DNA from 2 places in the Methylobacterium fujisawaense genome. Region 1 is predicted to be linked to the other one. Evidence: riboswitches for the same ligand, from Rfam matches in the RefSeq annotation. Region 1 holds a riboswitch; the other holds the start of a gene.
The links. Region 1 has a riboswitch for thiamine pyrophosphate ahead of thiO (glycine oxidase ThiO). Riboswitches for the same ligand answer to the same signal wherever they lie in the genome.
Positions count from the first base shown of each region.

Region 2: another riboswitch for thiamine pyrophosphate. It lies ahead of thiC (phosphomethylpyrimidine synthase ThiC); the one in region 1 lies ahead of thiO (glycine oxidase ThiO).

Region 1 is NZ_CP155000.1:1,324,668-1,329,127, reverse strand. It holds gene ABC766_RS06380 (glycosyltransferase) at 1-906, opposite strand, end outside; gene ABC766_RS06375 (TIGR02281 family clan AA aspartic protease) at 1,323-1,772, opposite strand; TPP riboswitch at 2,066-2,194, shown strand; gene thiO (glycine oxidase ThiO) at 2,259-3,482, shown strand; gene thiS (sulfur carrier protein ThiS) at 3,479-3,691, shown strand; gene ABC766_RS06360 (thiazole synthase) at 3,694-4,460, shown strand, end outside.
Region 2 is NZ_CP155000.1:4,975,059-4,979,518, forward strand. It holds gene thiC (phosphomethylpyrimidine synthase ThiC) at 1-1,293, opposite strand, end outside; TPP riboswitch at 1,365-1,470, opposite strand; gene ABC766_RS23585 (alpha/beta hydrolase) at 1,590-2,420, shown strand; gene ABC766_RS23590 (restriction endonuclease) at 2,434-2,808, shown strand; gene ABC766_RS23595 (acyltransferase family protein) at 2,916-3,986, shown strand; gene ABC766_RS23600 (hypothetical protein) at 3,998-4,243, opposite strand; gene ABC766_RS23605 (hypothetical protein) at 4,359-4,460, opposite strand, start outside.

The DNA.
Region 1 (4,460 bases):
GTACTCGTAGACCCACGGATTCAGGGAAATCCCCTCGCTCGGAAGTTCGAGTGCCAGGCCCGCCTCCGCGTATCGATATCCGTCCGCGAACCGCTTCCTCAACCGGCAGAACCGACTGGCCCCGTGGCGCGCTTCCGCCCGCGCGGGGCGGACGGAGGTCGCGCGCTCGTAGAGCTGCAACACTCTGTCCTCCGGCTCATCGAGGCGCTCCGCGTTCACGGCGGCCATCAGCAGATTGTAATAGACCTCCTCGTCCCATCCGCCCAGCTCTGCTCGCTTCAGAAAGCATTCGAGAGCTTTCCTGTATTCTCCAGCAGCATTATACGTTGTCCCGAGGTACATCGTGTATCGGGCGATCATGTGGGGATCGGTCTCGACCGCCAACGCCTTCTTAAGAACGGCGATATCCCGCGCGTCCGCCGTGGTGTCGCGGTGACGGGCGCCGTCATCACCCCGGCGCATCGCGAGGGGAAGGACCGGTGTCTCGGAGACGCCGGGGCAGCTGAGAAATTCGTGCAGGACGCCCCGGTAGCGCCAGTTTTCCCGGCATCTGACCAACTGGGTGCGCCAGTATCGCGTCTGCTCGTCGATGATCTCGAACCGATAGCCGGGCGCATGCAACTTCGGCATCGTGAAGTCGGCCGGGATCACCAGCTCATCATCCGCATCGATGATCAGAGCGTACTGCGCGTGACGCCGCGCGAGTTTCAGGGCCTCGTTCCGATTGAAGGCAAAATCGACCCAGGGGCGCTCGACCAAGGCCCCCGGTATGTCCGCGAGCGCGGCACGGACAATATCCTGTGTTCCATCCGTCGATCCAGTGTCAACGATGATCCAATGATCGATGATCGGACGAACAGAGTCGATGCACCGACGGATCACGTGGGCTTCGTTCTTCACAATCATGGATAAGCAGATCGTGGATTCGCGATTCTTCATCCTGAAGCCGCCCCGTCATGCGCTTACGCCTCGAACGCGCAGTCATATTGGCTCCTAGCACCACATCAGCACATTGACAAAACGACCGATTGCTCCATAATAATTTTGATTGATCAGCATATTTGCAGCTTTATCGAGGTAAGACTCAGAAATATTCAAACACAATAATCTAAGATCTATAAATTAACCGGGAAGAATTGAATTACTCAACCGGTCGGGGACCATCCATCATCGGGCCGCCCGTGGCCTGCGCACCGAATATTTTCCGCGCAGGATCGGCCGCGTGATCGACCTGATCCCGCAGCCGATCCCGGGGAGACGGGCCGCGCCGGCCGCCGTTGGCGCGCCGCGACCCCAGAGATCGGCATGGGCGTTCGGGCGTTTCAGCCCCTCAGAGTCATCGTGCTGCCGGAGACGCCGAAATCGCGCAGGCGCCTGAGGAATGACATGCCCAGCAGGCTGGTGGACAGGAGCCCGCGCGGGATCACGACCGCATCGACGTCTCGCACGGTGATCGATCCGATCTGCACGATCGCGATCCGGATCGGCGCCACGCGAACCGTCCCGTTCGCGGTGTTCCAGACGCGCGTGAAGTCGGACGCAGCGACCTGGATCCCGATCCGCGCGGCGTCCTCCTCGGAGAACGCGCAGGCGCTCGCCCCGGTATCCACCATCATCGGCAGTGAACGGCCGTCCAGCAGAGCGTTGACGAAGAAGTGGCCGTTGCGGCCAGCCTGGAGGGCCACACCGGCGGCGGCACGGCCTGCGAGATCCGGCTCAGGCGGCGGTGCGACGGCGAGCGCGACCGGCGCCGCCCGCATGCCGTCGCGCACCTTCAGGACGGCCGTGACGCCGAGAAAGCCGAGCATGCAGATCAACAGGATTGTGCGCACGCAAATTCGCCCGTGACGTGGAGTGCCGGCGCCCGGAGAAGGTCCGGGATCCCGGCGATCAGATCCCAGACGCGTGAAGGGATGGTGCGCGCCGCCTATCGCGACGGCTGTCCGCGCGCCGATTCCGGTCCGCTTGGTGTCTGGACTGTCACCGCGACCCGCGGATTGTCACGGGAATGATGCAGGGGCGGCGGCGCGGGGTTGACCGGCACAAGCCGTGACGCCACATCTGCGTCTGTTCCAGGGAGATCCCCGGCAAGGGGCTGAGAAACCGCTGGCACGTCCCTCAGGACCTGCGGCGCGGAAATCCTTCGAACCTGATCCGGCTCATACCGGCGTAGGGATTGGACCGCGGCCGCCCGAAAGGCAGGCCACAGCTTCTGGTAGAAGCGCACGGCCCGCTCCCCGCGACGGCAATCCGCGGAGATGCCTGTGCCCTTCGACCGACCTGCCTCACCGATCGGCAGCCGCCGCAATCCCGAGGGCGTCGTCGCGCCCGCCGTCCTGCCGGCGCGGACCGACGTCGCCGTCATCGGCGGCGGGCTGATCGGTCTGTCGATCGCGTGGCGGCTCGCGCGGGCCGGCCGCACGGTGACCGTGCTGGAGCGGGAGACGATCGGCGCGGGCGCGAGCCTCGCGGCCACCGGCATGCTTGCTCCGGCCGCCGAGCACGAGCCCGGCTCGGACCCGCTTCTGCCGCTCGCCCTGGACTCGCTCCAGCTCTGGCCCGGCTTCCGCGACGCCCTTGAGGCCGAGTCCGGCCGAACCATCGACTATCGGGCCGACGGCACCCTGGTGCTGGCGGTCGGCCGCGACGAGGTCGAACGCCTGCGCTTCCGCTACGACCTGCAGCGCCGCTCGGGACTCGACGCCACCTGGCTGCCGGGCAGCGAGGTGCGGCGCCTGGAGCCCGGCCTGCGCCCCTCCGTCACCGCCGGGATCCACTGCCCGCTGGACCATCAGGTCGATCCCCGTCTGGTCATGGAGGCCCTCACCGAGGCTTGTCGCCGGGCCGGTGTGATCCTGGTGGAGCGGACCGCCGTCACCACCCTCGACTGGTCGGGCGGCCGCGTGACCGGGATCCGCGCCGGCGACCGCGTCGTCGCCGCGGAGACCGTCATCCTGGCCTCCGGCGCCTGGAGCGGGGAGGGCGGTCTGCTCCCCGACGCGCTCACCCTTCCGGTCCGCCCGCTGAAGGGCCAGTCCCTGGCGCTGCGCACCACCGCCCGCACTGGCACCCTCGCGCGGATGGTCTGGACCGAGCAGGTCCATATGGCGCCGAAGAGCGACGGCCAGCTCATCGTCGGCGCGACCGTGGAGGATTGCGGCTTCCGGCCCGGCGTCACCGCGGGCGGGCTCTACGCGCTGCTGGAGGGTGCCCGCCGGGTGCTGCCAGGTATCGAGGAGATGGAAGTCGAGGCCGTCTGGAGCGGCTACCGCCCGACCTCGGACGACGACGCGCCGATCCTCGACACCATCGCACCGGGCCTCGTCGCCGCCACGGGGCATCACCGCAACGGCTACCTGCTCGCCCCGATCACCGCCGAGGCGATCGCCGCGCTGGTGTTGCACGGCGCGCTGCCCGAGGTCGCCCGTCCCTTCACCCGCCTGCGCTTCGGCCAGCCGGACGCGCTGAGGGCCTCGGCATGAAGCTCGTCGTCAACGGTGAGCCGCGCGACTGCGCGGCCGAGACCGTGGACGCGCTGTTCCGCCTCGAAGCCGCGGAGAGCGGCATCGAGAGCCCGCAGGGCGTCGCCATCGCGCTGAACGGCCGGGTGCTGCGCCGCCGCGACTGGGGGGAAACCCGGATCGCGGAGGGCGACCGCGTCGAGATCGTTCGCGCCATGCAGGGAGGTTGAGCATGGATCAGACCCATACGCCGCTGCGTCCCGAAGGTGGGGATGACAGCCTGACCATCGCCGGCGTGAGCCTGTCGTCGCGACTGTTCATCGGCACCGCCGGCTATCCGACGCAGGCGATCATGCGCGACGCCGTTCAGGCGAGCGGCGCCGACGTGGTCACCGCCTCGATCCGCAGGGTCTCGCTGCAGGGCCACGGCTCGGACACGGTCAAGATCCTGAAGGGCAAGCGCTTCCTGCCGAATACCGCCGGCTGCGAGACGGCCCGCGACGCGATCATGACCGCCGAACTCGCCCGTGAGGCGCTCGATACCAACTGGATCAAGGTCGAGGTGATCGGTGACCGGGAGACGCTCTACCCGGACGTGATGGAGCTGATCGAGGCCTGCCGCCATCTCGTCGATGACGGCTTCGTGGTGCTGCCCTACTGCAACGACGACCCGATCGTATGCCAGCGCCTGGAGGATATTGGCTGCGCCGCCGTGATGCCCATGGGCTCACTGATCGGGTCCGGGATGGGTATCGCCAACCCGGCCAATCTCGAACTGATCTGCCGCCGGGCGAAGGTGCCGGTCGTGGTCGATGCCGGGATCGGCACCGCCTCGGATGCGGTGATCGCCATGGAACTCGGCGCCGCCGCCTGCCTGATCAACACCGCGGTGGCCAAGGCCGACGATCCCGTGCGCATGGCCCGCGCCATGGGCCGGGCGGTGGAGGCCGGGCGCGACGCGTATTGCGCCGGGCGCATTCCCCGCCGCGGCCGGGCCGA
Region 2 (4,460 bases), 3.0 Mb from region 1:
CTTCTCCATGTTGACCTTGATCTTGTGCATCGGCACGTGGCCGGGGCCCTCGATCATCACCTGGCAGCCCTTGTCCCAGGCGACCTTGGTCAGCTCGCCCAGCGTCTCCAGCTCGCCGAACTGGGCGGCGTCGTTGGCGTCGGCGATCGAGCCCGGGCGCAGGCCGTCGCCCAGCGAGAACGACACGTCGTAGGCCCGCATGATGTCGCAGATCTCGTCGAACCGCTCGTAGAGGAACGATTCCCGGTGCCCGGCCAGGCACCAGCGCGCCATGATCGAGCCGCCGCGCGAGACGATGCCGGTGACGCGCCGGGCGGTCAGCGGCACGTGGGCGAGACGCACGCCCGCATGGATGGTGAAGTAGTCGATGCCCTGCTCGGCCTGCTCGATCAGCGTGTCCTTGAAGACCTCCCAGTCGAGCTTGAGCGGGTCGCCGCCGACCTTCTCCAGCGCCTGATAGATCGGCACCGTGCCGATCGGGACCGGGCTGTTGCGGATGATCCACGAGCGGATGTTGTGGATGTTGCGGCCGGTGGACAGGTCCATGACCGTGTCGGCGCCCCAGCGGATCGACCAGACGAGCTTCTCGACCTCGTCGGCGGCCGAGGAGGTCACGGCCGAGTTGCCGATATTGGCGTTGATCTTGACCAGGAAGTTCCGGCCGATCGCCATCGGCTCCAGCTCGGTGTGGTTGATGTTGGCCGGGATGATCGCCCGGCCGCGGGCGATCTCGTCGCGCACGAATTCGGGGGTGATGAAGGGCGGGACCGAGGCCCCGAAGCTCTGGCCGTCGGCGAGTGCGGCCTCGGCGCCCGCGAGCATCTTCTCGCGGCAGACGTTCTCGCGATGGGCAACGTAGATCATCTCCTCGGTGATGATCCCCGCGCGGGCGAACTCGTACTGGGTCACCCTCTGGCCCGGGGCCGCCTTGCGGATGGTCCGCTCGGCAGGGCAGGGGGCCACGAGCTTGTCGCCCGCGAAGCCGTTATCCTCGGGCTTCACCGCCCGCGGCGCGACGGCTGCGTAGCCGCGGGCCGCGATCCAGGGCTCGCGCACGCCGGGGAGGCCGGCATTGAGGTCGATCCGCGCGTCGGTCTCGGTGTAGGGGCCCGACGGGTCGTAGACCCGCACCGGTTCCTCCTTCGGATCGGAGAGGACGATCTCGCGGTAGGGGACGCGGATGTCCGGCCGTCCGGCCGGGCTCGCATAGGCCTTGCGCGATCCGGTCACCGGACCCGTGGTCACGGTCTCCGGGCTGCCTTTCACGTCCTTGGGGAGAACGGGTGCGTTCATCGTGGGCCTCTCCTCGTGCTGGAGCAGTCCGGTCCACGCGATGGCCGAGATGAGATGGGGCCGCGCGACATGCGACCGCAGGTTCCCGTCCCTCCGCCGGTATGAGCCGGATCAGGTTCAAGGGTCAGGGCAGCGTGCCCAATCTCAGCCCCCTGCGGGGCTCCCCTCGGAACGGTTCCAGACTCAGGCGCGCGGACGGCTTTGTCAATGCTGACCGGGCGCCCTAGAAAACACATCCCGAAAACCGTTCGATCGAACGCATCCGCTTCTCAACCCCACGGCCTCCCCCGCATCGCATGCGACTCCTCGCCGGCCTCCTGCTCGCCGTGCTCCTGCTCTGCGGGTTGGCCTGCGCCGCGCTCGCCCTCGGACAGCGCCGCTTCCTCTATCCGGGCGCCTTCAGCCCGCCGACACCCTGGCCGGTGCCGCCCGGGGTCGCGACGATCACGGTCGCGACCTCGGATGGCGAGACCCTGCACGGACTGTGGCGGCCGCCGCGGCCGGGCTGCGGCGTCATCGTCAGTTTCCACGGCAATGGATCCCGCCCGGAACCGCACGCGGAGCGCTTCGCCGCGGAGCCGTGGCGGGCGCGCGGCTGGGGTCTGCTGACCGTGGCCTATCGCGGCTATCCCGGCTCGACCGGCAGCCCCAGCGAAGACGGCCTGATCCGCGACGGCCTGGCGGCCGTGAACGCCGCGCGGGCACAGGCGCCCGACGCGCCGATCCTGCTGCACGGCCATTCGCTGGGGGCGGCCGTCGCGGTCGCCGTCGCCGAACGGGTGCCGACGATCGGGCTTTACCTGGAGGCCCCGTTCGACTCGATGATCCACACCGTGCGGCTGCATGTCCCGCTAGTCCCCATCTGGCTCCTGCGCGACACATACCGCTCGGACACGCGCATCCGTGGCGGAACTGCGCCGGTTCTGATCGTGCAGGGACGCGACGACACGGTGGTGCCGCTCAAGTTGGCGCAAGGCCTCGCCGCAGCAGCCGGCCCGCGGGCGCGGATCGCCGTGATCCCGGGCGACCACGTGTCCATCCTGGGGGGCCGGGACCGAGAGGCCGAGGCGATGTTCAGAGAGCGTGTCGGTCCGACCTGCCCGCAGCCGGTCGATCAGCAAGGATAGGAGAGGGGGGCGCGTGGTCGGACGGCGCTCGCAGCGCTGGAGCGCCGAGGATCCGGACGCACCGGGTGCGCAGGGCCGGCCCGAGCCGGTCTGCCCGCTCTGTGAGCGCCCGATTCCGCATCGCGCTCGCTCCAGCCTCCATCACCTCACCCCGAAGCTCAAGGGCGGAACCCATCGCGGTACCGTCCGCCTGCACCAGATCTGCCACTCGGCGATCCATGCACGCTACAGTGAGGCCGAGATCGCCAAGCGCCTGGCCGATCTTGAAGCCCTGCGGACCGATCCGGAGATAGCCCGCTTCCTCGCCTGGGTGCGCGGCCGGCCGGACGATTTTCACGCCGCGACGCGCATGACCCGCGCGCGGCGGTCGGCGCGGCGCAAGGTCTGACCGCCGGCGTTTACCGACCGTTCGTCACATCCGCAGGTTGCGGCGATCACGTTCATCGCCGTCAACCCAAACCGGTCCAGGATCCCTCCGATCGCGAGGGTGGGACGATGGCCGGGGTCGGGGATACGGGTGATCGGCTCGCCTGGGTCGATATCGCCAAGGGGATCTGCATCCTCCTGGTGGTCATGATGCATTCCGTCACGGGCACCGGCGACGCTATGGGCGGGGAAGGTTTCCTCCATCCGGTCGTGGCCTTCGCGAAGCCGTTCCGGATTCCGGACTTCTTCCTTCTGTCCGGCCTGTTCATGGGGCGGGTGATCGACCGCGACTGGCGCCTGTTCTCCGACCGCCGGGTGGTCCATTTCGCTTATTTCTACCTGCTCTGGCTCGTGATCCAGTCGGCCGCCAGATACGGCAAGATCGCCGGCGATGACGGCCCCACGGCCTTCGCGGCGCATCTCGCCCATGCCCTGATCGAACCCTACTCGACGCTGTGGTTCATCTATCTGCTCGCGGTGTTCTCGGTCGTCACCAAGGCTCTGCGCCGCGTGCCCGACGCCGTGCTGCTCGCCGGTGCCGCCGTGCTGCAGATTGCCGACATCCGCAGCGAGTCGACCCTCATTGAGGAGTTCTGCGCCCGATATGTCTTCTTCGTCGCCGGCTATCTGTTCGCCGGCCGCATCTTCGCCCTCGCGGACGCGGCCCGGCACCGGGTCCGGCTCGCCCTGTGCGGCCTCGCCGCATGGGCGTTTCTGGAAGGTTGGCTCGCGCTGACTCCGTCGGGCCTTCCGAATCACCCGACCCTCGCCAGCCTGCCGCTGGTGAGCCTCGCCCTCGGCGCCGCCGGTGCGCTCGCGATCGTGGTGGCGGCGTCGCTCCTCGGCCGCGTCGGGGGGCCGATCGCCGAGGCGGTCCGAACCTGCGGGCAGCGCTCGATCGTGATCTATCTCGCCTTTTCGCTACCCATGGCGGCGACCCGGGAGATCCTCGTGCGCACCGGAGCCATCGCCGATATCGGACTTGCAAGCCTCATCGTCATGACCGTGGCGGTGCTGCTGCCGCTGGTCCTGGAGCGGCTGGTTCGCGGCACGGCGCTCGATCTGCTGTTCGTGCGGCCGCGCTGGTGCCGGCTCGTGGGGTCGGAGTCCCAGACCCGCCCGGTCCTGCAGGCGACCTGAGACGTGCGGCTTCAGCCCTCGAAGGCGATGCCGATCCGGCGGCTGCGCCGCCATGCAACGGCCGCCGCGCGCGGCTCGGCGCCGGCGCTCACGCGGAGCGGGAAGCGGTCCGGCACCACATGATCGCCGTCGACCTCGATCTGGGCGCCGACCTCGGTCGCGTCCCAGACCAAGCAACTGACTTCGCCGCCGTCGAGCAGGACCGCGCCGAAGGTGAAGGCGTTCTTCCGGAAGACGCCGCGGCGATTCTCCCTCATCGACTCCCCCATCCGCACCCGCGGGTCCGCGGAGACGATCTCCGCGGTCCGGGACGATGCCGGATGGGGGTTAACAGGGCAAATACGATCCCTTGCCTGCGCTCTCAGATCGAGATCAATAGTCGTCCGGATCATCCCTGTAGCGGCGCGGCCCAGGCTCATAATCGTCGTCGTACGGGCGGCGTGCGCGCGGCCGGTCGTAGTCGCGGCCATAGCG